Regions from separate parts of the Paenibacillus sp. BAC0078 genome, predicted to be linked through region 3. Evidence: riboswitches for the same ligand, from Rfam matches in the RefSeq annotation. Region 3 holds a riboswitch; each other region holds the start of a gene.
The links. A riboswitch is a leader RNA that binds a small molecule or an ion and turns the genes downstream of it on or off. The one in region 3 is predicted to bind cyclic di-GMP.

Region 1 (5,526 bases), on a different contig from region 3:
CCGCCTGCAGTCCGTTCGCAGCCGGAGCTGGCGCACTGAGGACGGGCGGCGTTGGGGTTGGCGCTGCTGTCGGAGCCGGTACTGTAGTTGGTGCTGGCGCTGCTGTTGGTGTCGATACTGGTGTTGCTGTTGCTGTCGGTACTGGTGTTGGCGTTGCTGTTGGTACTGGTGTTGATATTACCGTTGGTGTCGATACTGGTGTTGGTACTGCTGTCGTTGCCGGTACTGGTGCTGCCGGTGCCTCCGCACCCATCTCCGATGAAGATGTGCTTTCACTGGCAGCCGGCGTATTTACAAACAAGGCACTGGCCGGAACCGTTACCTTCGCCTGGCTTGGGCTTTGCCACATCAGGCGGATATTGGCATCGCCCGCGTTCTCGTAATATTCAACCTTGATATCGTATAGTTGACCCGCCTTTAAGGCGATGCTTCCGGTCCGTTCGGTTCCGCTCTGCTTCATCCAACTGTCGATTACGGGTGTGCCGTCAATATAGACACGGATACCATCATCCGAGGTGGTATAGAATTGATAAGTCTCACTGTAAGAAGGCTTGATCTTGCCGGTCCAGCGGATGGAGAAGGCATCCACACCGAGCGCCGGGTCAGGTGCAGCCTGACGCCAGTTAAAGTTGACCGCAGCATCGTTGCGTACCAGGACAGGCGTACCTGAAAGTGTCATGTTCTTGAAGTACTCACCCTGAAGACCATTCAAGACTGGCGTTGGCGCTTGTGCCGCATCATCGCTGTACGGCGTTGGCGTCGGCGTCGGCGTTGCTGCTGTTGGCCTCGGTGTTGCCGTTGGCGTCGGCTTTGCCGTAGGTGCTGGCGTTGCCGTTGGTGTCGGCGTCGGCGTTGCTGTAGGTGTCGGTGTCGGTGCTGGCGACAGTGTCAGTCCCGCTTTGTACTTGTCACGGGTCAATGTATATTTGTCATTCATGAAGCTTTTAATTGTATCGGTACTGTTGTTCTCGTAGAGCATTTTGCCCCAGCTCATCATGTATACCCAGTTTTTCTGGGATAGCTGCAGCTTTGCCGTGCTTGGCATTTGACCATTTTCACCGATGGCAATAGGTTTGCCGTTAGCAAGGCTCAGCAGGCTGTCATGATAAATATTCATAAAATCATTGTCATATATGTCTGCCGCAAGAACGTCTACCTTGTCAGCGCCCGGATAAGTCAGGGCATACGGATCGGCCCAACCATTCGGGGCATTCGGGTTCCATACCCACAGCAGGTTGTTTAATTTATGAACGCCCACAAAGCGGTCATACATAATATTCCACAATTTAGGGAAGTTGTTTTTCTTACCCCACCAGAACCAGTTACCGTTCATTTCATGATAAGGTCTCCAGAGTACTGGAACCCCTGCATCCCGCAAGCTTTTGAGCGAGACCGCTACTTTGTCCAGATCGGCGATCAGGCTGTTGTATTGAGTGGTTCCCGGTGTTACATACTTATCGAAGTCCGCTTGGCTCAAAGTCTTCTGGACGTTGGCCCATTGATACGAAGTGCCGGGCAATTGCTCATGGAAGGTCATAGCGACGATTCCGCCATTTTTATACCAGTTGATCGCGCTGTTCACTACATTCCGGCGCTGCGTGGCTGCAGTGCTCTCCGATTGGCCGCTGATCACGCCCAGCTCATAGCCGTGAAGGGCAGCGTATTGTCCGCTTGTTCCTTTAAGCTTGTTACTGAATTCATCGGGACTCTCCAGGTAGTCATGCTGTCCGGTGATGATGCCTTTTCCTGTAATGGAATAGAGATCGCTAAGCAGCTTGACCGCCCCCGGGGAGGCGTCGGGATTGACCGGAGCTGAAGGACTTGCGGCAGCCTTCGCGGATAAAGGCGCAATCCCTAATGCAGTCATAAACAGGGCAATGGACAAAACAGCACTCAAAAAACGAAAATTACGGTAAGTTGTCATCATTCTTCTTCCTTTCGGTAGCCAGGCTGCCACTCTTTCGAAGGCCCTATAGCTTTGCGTCCCTACCTTTCGATAGGTTTGCCTTTATCGTTTTGAAGGAATAATCCCTCTTACCGTAAGTATCGTCGCGAATAGTTTATAGTTTAGAGTAAAAATGAAATTTTCTTAATAAATGGTTCTTAATACCTGTTTTGGATTTGTAACAATTGGGTAAATAGATTAATTCGCCTATGAAATGAACTGATGCAGGGCGATATCTTCCCAGTCCAGAGTAATGCGAATATTGTCCTCCTCCACCAGCTCCGAGCCGGTCTGGACTTCAATAAACTCCACATCCGTCAGAGCCAGAATCGCATGTTTGGTGCCTTCCGGTATGCGGACTACGTCCCCTGCTTTCACATTATGCTTCTGCTCATTCAGCACAATGCTTGCCTCACCGCTGACGATGGTCCAGATTTCACTGCGCTTGTGGTGGAGCTGATAGCTGATATTTTTACCCTTGGATATGAAAATCCGCTTGGTCAGCACCTCATTGCCCTCATCATATTTCACGTAATCAATGACCTTGTAGTGGCCCCAGCGGCGTTCCTCATACATCGGTCTTTGTTCAAAAGATTTCAGCACTTCCTTAATGCGCGGGCTTTCCGCTTTATGGGTTACCAGGATGCCATCCGGGCTGGCAGCGACAATCAGGTCCTTGGCTCCAATTACAGTAATTGGAATATCAAGCTCATTGATCAGGCTGGTTCCTTCGGAATCGGCGGTCACAAAACCTTTGCCCACATGGTTGCTGCTCATTTCTTCGGTCAGTGTATTCCAGGTGCCCAGGTCCTTCCAGAATCCGGCGTAGGGCTGTACAACAATATTCTCTTCCTTCTCTACCACTTCGTAATCAAAGCTGATGGAAGCCAGCAATTTATACTGCTTCTGCAACTCCTCATAGTTCAGAGGCAACCCTTTCCGCTGCAAAATATCAAGCAGATATCCGAGCCGGAAGGCGAATACGCCGCAGTTCCACAGTGCGCCGCGGCTGATCAGCTCCTCAGCCAGTACACGGTCTGGCTTCTCCTGGAAGTGGCTCACCTGCATATAACCGCTTGCCCCCGCCTGATCGCCGGTAGGAATGATATAGCCGTATTTCTCTGAAGCAAGCTCAGGGACAACGCCCATCAGCGCCAGATTCGCGCCGCTCTCCTGCATGGTGGCCTCAAGCTGGATTACTGTATCAAAAAATGAAGTCTCCACATACGGATCAACCGGAAGAATAGCCACAGTCTCACTTGGAGACACCCCGCTCATCGAATACAGATAAGCAGCCGTCAGGGCGATGGCCGGAAAGGTGTCGCGGCGTTCAGGCTCCACAATGATTGGTACCTCTGCGCCGAGCTGGCTCTGAATCATCTCCACCTGGCTGCGGCCGGTAGCCAGGTAGGAGGATTCCGCCATTCCTGTCTCCTGCAGTTGTCTCCATACACGCTGTACCATAGATTCCGGTTCACCGGCCGGGCTTTCCAGTACCTTCAGAAATTGCTTCGAACGTGAATCGTTGGACAAAGGCCAGAGCCGTTTACCAGAACCGCCTGATAGAAGTACCAGTTTCATGAGTGAACCCTCCCATTTATATGTTGTCGCGAAAATATTGGATTGTTATTGTGGGCTTCGATGTGTGAAGAAGCTTAAAACCGGGCTGTTGCGGGAGTCACTGCAAGGAATGTTTGGACTTTCGGCCGGCTGTTGTCTCCAGATTTCCTGATTTAAACCGCTGATAGCGGTAGAAATCCGGAGACAGCATATGCTTCCGAAGCGAGCTTTCCTGCGGAAAGCTTTTAGGCGGACGCTACGCTCCTACAGTTCCAAAATTCCTCTCCGTTCCTTCCCTTAACAGCCTATTTGCTTGCTTCACCCGGAGGCGAAGCGCACTGCTAAAGATCCGAGCATTGCCGCTTGCTGAGCGGCAGGTTTGGGCTTTCGGCCGCTGATAGCGGTAAAAAGCCAGAGACAGCGTATGCTTACGAAGCTGTTAAGAACGCTTGTTGTACTAAGCGCCCTGTATGCATCAAACCCTAGACCGCGCCGGCTACACTGGGGGAGTAGCCGCTCAGGCCACCCATTTGCGGGCGGCCGACGGAGTGGTACTCGAGGCCCGTGCCTTCGATCTGCTCCTTGGAGTAGACGTTGCGGCCGTCGATCAGCACCTGGCGGCGCATGCTCTCCGCGAGCCGGTGCAGATCAATTTCCTTGAACATGCTCCAGTCGGTCAGCAGGCAGACGGCATCGCTGCCTTCGGCTGCTTCTTCGGGAAGCCCGCACCAGCGGAGCTGCGGATGATCGTATTGCTGTCTGAAGTTATCAGCAGCAATCGGATCATACAGCTTCACCGTAGCGCCTTCGCCCACCAGCACCTCAATGATTTCGCGGGCCGGAGCCTCGCGGACATCATCGGTATTCGGCTTGAAGGCCAGCCCCCAGATGCCGATAACCGCCCCCCGCAGGCTGCCAAGGGATTCATGCAGCTTCGAGATAATCATGAAGCGCTGGTCTTTGTTCACCTCGACTACCGATTTCAGCAGCTTGAACTCGTAATCCACGTTGCCGGCGATCTGGATCAGCGCATTGGTGTCCTTCGGGAAACAGGAGCCTCCATAACCGATGCCGGCCTGCAGGAAGGATGAGCCGATTCTGCGGTCCATTCCCATGCCTTCCGCTACCTTGGTTACATCGGCTCCCACTTTTTCGCAAATGTTGGCAATCTCATTAATGAAGGAAATCTTCGTCGCCAGAAAGGCGTTGGAAGCATATTTGATCATTTCCGCACTGCGGATATCCGTTACGAACACATTTTCCGTGAAGCCCTGGTGAAGCTGGCGCATGGTTGGCTCAAGCTGCGGATTATCCAGTCCGATGACAATCCGGTCGGGATGAAGCGTATCGCGGATGGCCGAGCCCTCGCGGAGGAATTCCGGAGCGGAGACGATATCGAAGGGATGGTTCGTGTGGGAAGCGATAATGCTGCGGATTTTCTCATTTGTGCCAACGGGAACCGTCGACTTGGTCATGATGATTTTGTAGCCTTCCATCGCTTGTGCGATTTCTATCGCTGCACCTTCGATATAGCTTAAATTTGCTTCACCGCTCGGAAGAGATGGCGTGCCTACCGCCAGGATGACGATATCGGAGTTTCGGACCGATTCCTGAAGATCGGAGGAGAAGCTCAGCCTTCCTTCACGCAGGTTCATTTCAATCAGCGCTTCAATTCCCGGCTCATAGATGGGAGATTCCATTCGTTTCAGCTTGCTGATCTTCTCCTCATCCTTATCCACGCAAATCACATGATTCCCATTCAGTGTAAAACATACGCCAGATACAAGACCGACATAGCCGGTACCGATTACTGTCAGCTTCATACAATCATTCTCCCTTTAGAAAATTGACGTAGGCCTGTTCCACGTACTGCTTGAACTGAACCATAAACGCCTGTTCATCGAATTTACGCGCATGTTCCATAATCTGCCCAATGTCCCACGCATAGGACTCCACTTCATTTATGGCCGTAAGCAAATCATCAACTTCCTGACGCTGGAAAAATACGCCGTTGACGTAAG
Region 2 (5,526 bases), on a different contig from region 3:
TGCTCTATACCTCCGGCCAGGTCGGCAGCACCTACGGAGAGTACACCGGGGCTCAGCAGCAGGATAGCACCATTGAGCTGTGCTCTGTTTTCCCGGATCAGATTGAGCAGCTGCTGTCGGCATTCGCCGGGCATATCCAGAAAATCATCGAACTTAAAGCTTCTCTTCGCAGCTACAGCACCACCGGAGATTACAGCGCTCCTTCGGGCACCAGTGAGATGTCAGCGGATGAGCTTGATCAGGCTGCAGCCCGCATTAACGAACGGATTTCCGCCGCAAATTCCGAAATGTCCCTATTAGACAATCAACTCAGCTTGAATAGCGGAGTCTGGCAGCAGATTCTGCAGGAAGTAAGCAGCGCAGCGGCAATCCTGAACCAGCTCGGTGGTTACATGGTTAATCTAGAACCGAACTGTCTGGAAATCCGTGATGCACAGGCTTTTGAGCAGCTTCAACTGAGCGCCAGTCACAGTGGGATTTTGTCCGAATCACTGACGGGTGCTTTAAACGGAATCGTGAAATATCTCAGCTCCATTCGCCAAATCGGCAGTACACTGCCGGAGGGCAATCCCGACCGGATGCTGCTGCGCCAGGAGAGCTTCGGGTTTCCCGCTGAAGAGCCGATTATTTCCTTCATAGCCAAGGCATATGATGCGGATTCCAATGTATCTACCGTGCTGCAGGCCACTTATGAGCAACTGAATACGGGTCTAACCGCCACCAAGAGCAGCCTGTCCTCCGTAGTGGGCAGTTTGCAGAATCATCTGACACAAATCGCAGACGCAAAAGCCAAGCTGCAGGAAAAAGCCCTGGCCGAAGAAAAGAAACGTCTCGAACTGGAAAAGAAAAAGCAGGAAGAAGCCGCTGAAGCGCTCAAGCAGAAGGAAGAAGGCGCGAAGGATGGCGGAGACAAAGCTGTGGGAGCTCCTGAAGACAAGCAACCAGCGAAGGACGGAGGCAGGGAGGAGCCGCTTCCTACAGAAAAGGCAGCTTCACCAGACCAGGGAGACGGCAAGCCTTCCGCTGAGACTCCGGGCCATGAACCGATCCCGACAGCAACTCCCGGGAATAGCACTCCAGAAGCCTCACCGACACCGACAGCAACTTCCGATCAAGATCAAGCTGTTATTAAAGATGACCATACGGTACAGGATGCCCCTACAGCTACTCCTACAACTACTCCTACTGTTGCTCCTGCGCCTACCCCAGATCCCGAATCCAGTAAAGGCGGCGAATAAACATGTCTATCAAAAAAATACTCAGCACCACATTATCCACGCTGATGTTCCTGATCTTTCTGCTCCTGGTGGTTGCCGTCGTGATCTCCAAAGCCTCCGGCGGCGAGCCAGCCTTCTTCGGCTATCAGATCAAGACCGTTCTCTCCGGCTCCATGGAGCCGGGCATTCACACCGGTTCCATTGTAGCCATCAAGCCGGGCGGCGATACGGCCCGTTTCCAGAAGGGAGACGTCATAACGTTCATTAATCAGGAGAACCTCCTGATCACCCACCGCATTGTGGATGCCACTGTTAACAGCGCCACAGGCGAAGCTACTTATACTACCAAAGGCGATAATAACGACGCTGCGGATTCAGCAACCGTAAGTTCGACCAATGTCGTCGGGCAATACACCGGAGTAACCGTTCCTTATGTGGGATACGCGATGAACTTCGCGGTCTCCAAGGCAGGCAGCGTGATGCTGATGATCATACCGGGATTGCTGCTGCTCCTCTACGCGCTTTTCACCTCCTGGAAGGCTGTTGCCGCACTGGAAAAGAAAAACGCCGGGCCCGCTGGTTCCGCAGGTTCAGAAACTTTGCCCAAAGCGCTGCAATGACAGGTTGTCCTCTCCCGTTTACGAAACGCGGAGCACAATAGATAACGTTTCTGCCTATTACAAAAAAGAACTTTGAGAGAGGGATGAACAAATGAACATCAAAAAAACACTGGGCCTCGGCGTTGTCTCGGCAGCGCTTGGCCTGACCCTGGTCGGCGGGGGAACCTTCGCTTACTTTAGCGACACTGCAACAAGTTCAGCTTCTTTTAACAACGGAACACTGAGCCTGACTTCTGATCCCGCTGTCATCGTTGATCTCAGCAATCTGAAGCCGGGAGATTTGATCACCAGAGATTTCAAGCTGAAAAATGACGGCTCGCTGGATATTCCCAAGGTATTGCTGAAGACCACCTCCGTAGTGACGGATACGAACAACAACAACGGAAACCACAATCTCAAGGATGATATTATCGTTACCTTCCTGAATAACAACGACAAAAGACAGCCGGAAATCCTGGTGATCTCACTCGCCGATCTGGAGAGCGAAACCCCCGATCTAGTCGCCAGAAAGATACTCGGCACTATCCTGGGCGGTGAGAAATCAGGAATTAAAGCAGGCACCGAGGATAAGCTGACTGTGCAATTCGCCTTCAAGGAAACCTTCCAGCCGCAGAACTACTACCAGGGCGACAAGCTGAAGCTCACCTGGAACTTCGAAGCCAGCCAAGGGGCCGGCGAGTTTAAATAAGCACACACACATAAAATAATCGAGGAGGATTCACATTATGGGTATTAAAAAAACACTGGGCTTCGGTATTGCGTCGGCGGCTTTGGGATTATCTTTGATCGGGGGAGGCACCTTCGCTTACTTCAGCGACACTGCGCAGAGCACAGCAACCTTTGCTGCCGGCACGCTGGACCTGAACACCATTCCAACAGAGATCGTTAATCTCAGCAACCTCAAGCCAGGCGATATTGCGGTGCGCAACTTCACACTGCAGAACAGCGGAACACTGGATATCAAAGAGCTGAAGCTCGCCAGTGCATACACAGTAACCGATGCAGGAACGAATAACGGTGCGCAGGATCTCGGGGATCATTTTAAAGTGAAGCTCCTCAAAGACACCTATGTCAGCGGCGATATTACCAATTATGTTCTCGGGGAGATTTCGCTCAAGGATTTGAAAAATACGTCAAACTATGATTTGATCAGCACAGGCGCAATCCCTGGCGGCATCAGTGCCGGACAATCCAAGGTGTTCAAGGTAGCCTTCGTATTTGTCGACAACGGTCAGGATCAGAACGTGTTCCAGGGGGATAAATTGTCCCTCACCTGGACATTCAACGCCAAACAAGGCCCCGGTGAATTGAAATAAGCCTCATCTCGCGCAAAAACGGCGTATCCTCCCTCATCCGGGCGGGGTATGCCGTTTTTCTTCCTGCTCACCGCTTTGCTGAAGCATTGATTTTTGTCCGTTATGCGAAAATTTGTTATACTGTTAACAAAAAATGCGGAGGGGCGTTTAATCGTGCCGGATAATATGGGTAGCCGCATCCATCAACTCCGTCTGGAAAAAGGCTTGTCCTTATCCGAGCTGGCTGACAAGGCTGATGTGGCGAAATCATACTTAAGCAATGTTGAAAGAAATATTCAATCCAACCCCTCAATTCAATTCATTGAAAAAATCGCCGATGCGCTTCAGGTTTCCATCCATAATCTCCTCTATGGCGAGCCCGCAGATACGGAAGAGCCGCCCCTGGACGGCGAATGGTTCCGGCTCGTTCAGGAAGCTATGGCCTCAGGCATAAGCAAACGGGAATTCAAAGAGTTTCTGGATTATCAAAAATGGCGGCTGGAGCAGAAGGATGGGTAGTTCGAGAAATATAAGGATACAGTATAGTGTGATACTTATACTTTCTCATAATTGCAGAAAAGGACACAGCGCATTCCGCTGTGCCCTTTTCCGTATATATCCCTGCATCGAAAACGCCCTACATGACCTGCAATGCCTTCTCGCCCAATGCCTTCTCACTGAAAAACCGGCGGATTTCCTCCGCCCCGATGCCCGCCTTCCTGGCCGACATCAGCAAATGCACCCATTCTAAATCCAGATCAACTGCCTGCAGTTCCCCATTATTCCCCTGGTTGGACTTTTCCAAGATATCTCCTCCTAGAATATTTGCGTCCCCAGGCAGTCCGGCCGTCGTAGTATTTCTACATTAGACCCGAGACTTTGTGCCCCTGCCTTTCAGCAGGTTTACCCTTTACTGGACCCTTTACATGAAAGGATCTGGCTAGAAACCAATGTAACCGTTACCCGCAATAACATTATACAGAATCTCACATAAGAAGTGTGTCGATTTTCGGATTTTTTTTTGCTAAGTCGTGCAAAAGATTAGCTTTTTTTGCAAGGCTTTGTCCGGGTAATAAAGCTTGCGGGACTGACCATGAATTGCATCATAGCAAACGATATCCGTTCTTCATCATTTATGGGCTGAATCATGCCGTTTTGCGAACGGATTGCACGAAAGTATGAATTGATTACGCGGCTTGAAAGTAGCACAATAGGAGAGAAATGAAACCGCAAACATTGCAGCTCCACCGGGCGCTGACGCCTAGTGCCACAAGTGGGGTTCATCCGTTGGGAGGATGCATTCATGGCAGTCAAAGAGCCCTATAACGAAACCATTTGGAGTAAATATCACGGACCCAATCTGGGCTACATTCAGGAAAAATATGAACAGTTTGTTAAGGACCCCGCTTCAGTAGAGCATCATTACCGCGAGCTTTTTACGGTTTACGGACCTCCTCCGCTTACCCCGGATGCTTTGCCGGCTCCGAAGCCTGCGCTTTCGGGAGATACGGAGTGGCTCAGAAAAGCCGTAAGAGCTTCCAAGCTGATTGCCAATATCCGTATATATGGCCATATGGCCGCTAATATTGACCCGCTTGTCCGGGGGAACAATCCGATGGCGAAATGGCTCGAATACGAAACCTATGACCTCACCCGCGAAGACCTGACTGCGCTGCCCGCATCGCTGATCTGGGAGAATGCACCGGATGATGTCAAGACCGCCTGGGATGCCGTTCACCGGATGCGCCAGGCCTATACCCGGACCATAGCCTATGAATTCGGGCATGTGCACGAAGAGCAGGAGCTGCGCTGGCTGAACAGCCAGGCAGAGTCCACCAGCTCGCCCGCACCCTTGACGAGCAGCGAGCGCAAGGATCTGCTGAACCGCCTGATTCAGGTGGAGCAGTTCGAAACCTTCCTGCACAAAACCTTTGTCGGCCAGAAGCGCTTCAGCCTGGAAGGCAATGACGCTCTGGTGCCGATGCTTGATGAGATTGTCCGCGCTGCCGCGCATGATGGTGCAGAGCATATCCTGATGGGCATGGCCCACCGTGGACGGCTGAATGTGCTGGCGCATATCCTGGGCAAGCCTTATGAGATTATTTTCTCGGAATTCCACCATTCTCCGAACAAGGAGCTGTTCCCGTCCGAGGGCTCCATGGGGATCAACTATGGCTGGACCGGAGATGTCAAATACCATCTGGGCGCCGACCGCGCCGTTCATGAAGGGGAGACGGTGCGCACCCGGATCACGCTGGCCAACAACCCAAGCCATCTGGAGTTCGTCAACCCTGTCGTTGAAGGCTTTACGCGCGCAGCCCAGGAGGACCGGAATACGGCGGGATTGCCAAGTCTTGATACCAACAAGGCTATGGCTGTACTGATGCACGGAGA
Region 3 (5,526 bases):
TATTCGGAGGAGTAGGTACCGGTAAATTCAAATTGGAGTTCAGCCAATCACCTGATTCCTGGAGCAATCCTTTGGATGTCAATGAGGATGTCGGCAATGTGTTTATCTGGAAAAGCCAGCCTTTGAACGTCGCGGCCAGATACGTGAAGCTGACCGTTACCTCTCCGGGTTTTACTTTGAATGAAATGGCCTTTTACGAGCAGGGAGGAGGCAAAACACCGCTTCCGGTAGCCAGCGTCACGCCGGATGCTTCGGCAGTTGCCAAGAGAGGCGCACCGTCCAACCTGTTTGACGAGCAGGCGCTCATTCCGGAAAACTCCGGTTTCATGAACAGCACCTATTTTGATGAAATTTACCATGCGCGGACAGCCTATGAATACACACATGGCATTGTTCCGTATGAGAATACCCATCCTCCGCTCGGCAAGCTGCTGATCGCTGTAGGGATGGAGCTGTTCGGCGTCAATCCGTTCGGCTGGCGGATTATCGGTACTTTGTTTGGTATCGCCATGCTGCCGCTGATCTACATTATGGCCTTGCGGCTGTTCAAAAAGACCACCTACGCCGCGCTTGCCGCCGGATTGTTCGCACTGGATTTCATGCATTTTACCCAGACGCGTATTTCTACAATTGATGTCTACGGCGTATTCTTCATCATGCTGATGTTCTATTTCATGCAGCGCTACTACACGATGAATTTCTACCGTGTTCCGCTGCGCAAGACCTTGGTGCCGCTGTTCTGGTCCGGTCTGTTCTTTGGCATCGGGGTTGCCTCCAAATGGATTGTAATCTACGGAGGTGCGGGACTTGCGATTATGCTGGCGTTTACGCTGTTTGAGCGCTACAAGGAATATAAAGCTGCGGGGCGTGTGCTTGCCGAAGGCAAAGTAGGTGACCAGGAGCTTAAGGACGCCTGCCGCAATGCAAAACAGCGCTTCTGGAAGAACACCATTGTCACACTGCTCAGTTGTGTGCTGTTCTTTGTCATTATTCCGGTAGTCATTTACAGCTTGTCCTTTATCCCTGTGCTGTCTGTCTCGGCGGAGGGCTATACCATAAAAGGGCTGATTCAGGCGCAAAAGAACATGTACAATTATCACAGCCAGCTTGTTGCCACACATCCGTTTGCTTCATCATGGTGGGAATGGCCATTTATGAAACGTCCGGTATGGTTCTTCAGCGGGGGCGAAGGCCTGCCGCAAGGACAGGTGAGCAGTATCGTTACTATGGGGAATCCGCTGATTTGGTGGACAGGAATCTTCGCCTTGCTGGCCTCGCTCTGGTTGACAGTGAAACGTAAAGACAAGAGCCTGTACATGATATGGATCGGCTTCCTCTCCCAGTATGTGCCTTGGATGCTGGTACCGCGCGAGACATTCCTTTACCATTATTTCGCAATGGTGCCGTTCATGATTCTGGCAATCGTCTATATCTTGAAGCTGTTTGACAGTAAGTACCCCCAGGCAAAAACATGGCGGTATGCATATGTCGCTGTTGCGGCGCTGCTCTTTGTAATGTTTTACCCTGTATTGTCAGGTATGCAGGTCAGCGAAGACTACGTGAAGGTGATGCTGCGCTGGTTCCCTTCTTGGGTATTCTAGCCGGCGATTCAGGCAGCACAAGCTCACAAAAAAATTAGGAGGAACGACAGTGAAAGCCAGATACAGTGTAATTGTCCCCATGTTCAATGAGGAGGAAGTCATTCAGCATACGTACGAGCGTCTCAAGAAGGTAATGGACGAATGCGGCGATTCCTACGAACTGGTCTTCGTCAATGACGGGAGCCGGGACCGGACAGTCGAGATTATGCATGAGGTCAGCAGCCGTGACGAGCATGTCAAGCTGATCGACTTCTCGCGTAACTTCGGGCATCAGGTAGCGATAACGGCGGGGATGGACTATGCTGAAGGCGATGCGGTTGTGGTGATTGATGCGGATCTGCAGGATCCGCCTGAGGTCATTTTGCAGATGATCACGAAGTGGAAAGAGGGCTACGAGGTAGTCTACGCCAAGCGGCTCAAACGCCACGGAGAGACTTTTTTCAAAAAAGCAACCGCCAAGATGTTCTACCGTCTGCTCAGCAGCATGACCAGTGTGGATATTCCCACGGATACAGGGGATTTCCGCTTGATCGACCGCAAAGTGTGTGATGTAATGCGTGGCTTGAAGGAGAAGAACCGTTATGTCAGAGGTTTGGTGAGCTGGGTAGGCTTCCGGCAGACGATGGTGGAATATGTGCGTGAGGAGCGTTTTGCAGGTGAAACCAAGTACCCTTTGAAGAAAATGATCCGGTTTGCGCTGGACGGCATCACCTCCTTTTCGCATAAGCCACTCAAAATTGCGTCATACGTCGGCTTTTTTCTATCGTTCTCCAGCTTTCTTTATTTGTTTTTTGTTTTGTTCCAGAAGGTGTTCACCTCTTGGACCGTCCCCGGCTGGGCCTCTATTGTGGGCGTGAATTTGCTGTTTAACGGTATTGTCTTGATGCTCCTTGGTGTGATTGGGGAATACATCGGGCGGATTTATGATGAATCGAAGGACAGACCGCTGTATATCGTGCGTGAGACCAGGGGCTACAATACAGAGGCTGACATAGAGAGCCTGGACAAGCGGAAGGAAAAGGATTATGTCAGATAAAAAGCTGAACGCGGGATTCATCCAGTTTTTAAAATTCAATGCAGTAGGCTTGCTGAACACACTGATTGATTTTGCGGTATTTACACTGCTGCATTCCCTTGGAATGATGAACACGCCGGCGCAGATTATTTCGTATAGTGCAGGTACAGCCAACAGCTTTTTTTGGAATAAAAAAGTGACCTTCCGTGATCAGGACAGGGGAAGCAAGGATAGCTTTGACCGGATGCAGCTTGTGAGGTTTATCGTGCTTAACCTGGCTGTGCTGGGGATCTCGGTGCTGCTGATGCATTTGCTGACGGACCGTTTTGGCGTACAGGTGCTGATTGCCAAAGTGCTGGTCACCTTCGTGACCGTAATTATCAATTTTTTTGGAAGCCGCAAATGGGTATTCTGAGGTTATCATAACTAACGGAGGTGATTTTCATGCGTAAGTTCTCTTTTTTGCTTATCCTTGCGGGGATTCTTATCATGCTGTATCCAAAAGCGAACGAGTGGTACAACGATTGGGAGCAGCAGAAGCTGCTGGAAGAAGCCGAACAGGCCTATAGTGAAGTTACGCCCGCTCCGCCGTCAGGATCAGACCTGAGCAAGCCGTATGCGGCAGTTACCAAGCTGCTGTCAGAGGAATCATCTGCGAATGAACAGGCAGAAGCAACTGAATCGCCAGCTCCGGACATTCAGGTAGGCGGCAAGATCATCGGAATTATCCAAATTAACAAAATCGACCTGAAGCTGCCTATCCTTGAAGGGGCAACCAAAGCCAATATGAAGCATGCCGCCGCCCATATGAAGGAGACAGCACCGATTGGTGAGGTCGGCAATGCCGCAATTGCAGCCCACAGATCAAGAACAACAGGGAGACTCTTCAACAGATTGAACGAAGTCGAAATTGGCGACACCATTTCCGTTACAACAAGCAGGCAGGATTTCAAATACGTTGTTTATGATATCTCTATCGTGGAGCCTACAGATATTTCGGTGCTAAATGGGCATAACGATGACAAAATACTTACCCTGATTACATGTGATCCATTGGTCAATCCAACCCACCGGCTGATCGTGCATGCTAAGCTAGTTATATAAAAATTCAACTAAAAATAGTGTGAATCTAGTGATTTGGGTCTTGAATATAGAGATAGATATGGTACTATGTAACTATAAAAGCTAAACACGATAACGGCAAACCTATCGAAAGATAGGGACGCAAAGCTAAAGGGCCTTCCCGCTATGGATGGCAGCCAGCTACCGAATGAAGAGGCTTTTTTTGTTTGTTCTTAAGCTAAATCTAGTAACTTCTAGTAGAAGTAAGAACAGATAGAACTTATACGATAACGGCAAACCTATCGAAAGGTAGGGACGCAAAGCTAAAGGGTCTTCCCGTTAAGGATGGCAGCCAGCTACCGAAAGGAGTTTTATCCATGAAGAAATTCTTTTTTACATTATTAACATTGTTTGTAGTTGCTACTTCCGTTCAAGCGGGATCTGTTGAAGCCGCAAGCACGGACACCGGCTGGTTGAATACAGCTCAATTGGATCAGGGTGTTATCTCGGTATCCTATGCCGTCCCTAAGGACAAGCGTGTCAAGCTTATGATCACCAAAGACAACAACAGCTACACTTACAACCTCTATGCCTCCAGACAAACCGAAACGTTCCCGCTGCAGCAAGGCAATGGTTCTTATAAAGTATCTGTACTTGAGAACACCACCGGTAACAAATACAAAGTGATTTCTTCCGAAACCGTAGATCTCAGTCTGAGCAATGCAAATGCCGTATATCTGGGCTCCGTACAGAACGTGAAATGGAGTTCTTCCGATACAACAGTTCTGAAGGCTAAGCAACTAACGCAAGGTCTGACAACTGACGAAGCAAAGGTAAAAGCGATATACAACTATATTGTGTCTAACGTAAAATACGACTACACCTTGGCCTCCAATGTTTCAACGGACTACATCCCTAACAATGACAATACACTCCTCACCAAAAAGGGGATCTGCTACGACTACGCTTCATTGTTTGCTACCATGCTTCGCAGTGAAGGCATTCCAACTAAGCTGGTTATGGGGAACTCAAGCTACGTTACTACCTATCATGCTTGGAACGAAGTCTTCCTTAATGGCAAATGGGTAATTATTGATACGACTGTAGATGCAGGATTGGCGAAGAACAGCCAGACAACAGGATTGATCAAAGATGCAAGCAAATATACTGCAGCTAAGTTCTATTAAGAACAAGCAGTTGTTTTCATAATCTAGCCTAATTCATAGATAACCCGCTTAAATATTAAGTGGGTTATTTTTCTTTGTTTATAGGGGTTGCTTTTTCATAGGGTTATGAGGTATTATGATTAAGCGTTGTTAGAGCGCGGCAAAAGTTAATAAGAAATAGCTGAATAAGTTGTTTCGAAAAAAACTGTTGCGTTTCTGAAATCAATGTGATATATTATAAGAGTTGCTGCTGACGTGAACACCGTCGTGGGCAACGAGCTTGATCTTTGAAAACTGAACAACGAGTGAGTATCGGAAATCACTTCGGTGATTCCAAAATGAGAATTTTAATTCTCGTCAGATGTTTCAAAATGAGCGAATCGCTCTTTCTATACTGCATTCTCTTCATCCACTCAAGTTTGAGTTGGACCCAAGAGAATGCAGGCGACGCTTGCTTCGCAAGCGTCCTTATTGGAGAGTTTGATCCTGGCTCAGGACGAACGCTGGCGGCGTGCCTAATACATGCAAGTCGAGCGGAGCTTATCCTTCGGGGTAAGCTTAGCGGCGGACGGGTGAGTAACACGTAGGCAACCTACCCTGTAGACTGGGATAACTACCGGAAACGGTAGCTAATACCGGATAATTCCTTTCTTCTCCTGAAGGAAGGATGAAAGGCGGAGCA

Region 1: it holds a riboswitch for cyclic di-GMP, as region 3 does, so the genes downstream of both, ACX1DY_RS21025 (PA14 domain-containing protein) here and ACX1DY_RS28690 (transglutaminase-like domain-containing protein) in region 3, are expected to answer to the same signal.
Region 2: it holds a riboswitch for cyclic di-GMP, as region 3 does, so the genes downstream of both, ACX1DY_RS18015 (anti-repressor SinI family protein) here and ACX1DY_RS28690 (transglutaminase-like domain-containing protein) in region 3, are expected to answer to the same signal.

What each region holds. Positions count from the first base shown of each region.
Region 1 covers NZ_JBTLRW010000012.1:68,116-73,641, forward strand. Annotated here, with positions in the region: gene ACX1DY_RS21025 (PA14 domain-containing protein) at 1-1,924, opposite strand, end outside; cyclic di-GMP riboswitch class I at 1,938-2,017, opposite strand; gene ACX1DY_RS21030 (sugar phosphate nucleotidyltransferase) at 2,153-3,526, opposite strand; gene ACX1DY_RS21035 (UDP-glucose dehydrogenase family protein) at 3,988-5,328, opposite strand; gene ACX1DY_RS21040 (glycosyltransferase) at 5,333-5,526, opposite strand, start outside.
Region 2 covers NZ_JBTLRW010000009.1:118,391-123,916, reverse strand. Annotated here, with positions in the region: gene ACX1DY_RS18040 (hypothetical protein) at 1-1,238, shown strand, start outside; gene sipW (signal peptidase I SipW) at 1,241-1,837, shown strand; gene ACX1DY_RS18030 (TasA family protein) at 1,929-2,525, shown strand; gene ACX1DY_RS18025 (TasA family protein) at 2,563-3,153, shown strand; gene ACX1DY_RS18020 (helix-turn-helix domain-containing protein) at 3,319-3,651, shown strand; gene ACX1DY_RS18015 (anti-repressor SinI family protein) at 3,770-3,937, opposite strand; cyclic di-GMP riboswitch class I at 3,966-4,050, opposite strand; gene ACX1DY_RS18010 (2-oxoglutarate dehydrogenase E1 component) at 4,436-5,526, shown strand, end outside.
Region 3 covers NZ_JBTLRW010000026.1:67,701-73,226, forward strand. Annotated here, with positions in the region: gene ACX1DY_RS28670 (phospholipid carrier-dependent glycosyltransferase) at 1-1,601, shown strand, start outside; gene ACX1DY_RS28675 (glycosyltransferase family 2 protein) at 1,651-2,637, shown strand; gene ACX1DY_RS28680 (GtrA family protein) at 2,627-3,031, shown strand; gene ACX1DY_RS28685 (class D sortase) at 3,061-3,720, shown strand; cyclic di-GMP riboswitch class I at 3,806-3,887, shown strand; cyclic di-GMP riboswitch class I at 3,961-4,042, shown strand; gene ACX1DY_RS28690 (transglutaminase-like domain-containing protein) at 4,056-4,865, shown strand; partial or broken rRNA gene ACX1DY_RS28695 (16S ribosomal RNA) at 5,313-5,526, shown strand, end outside.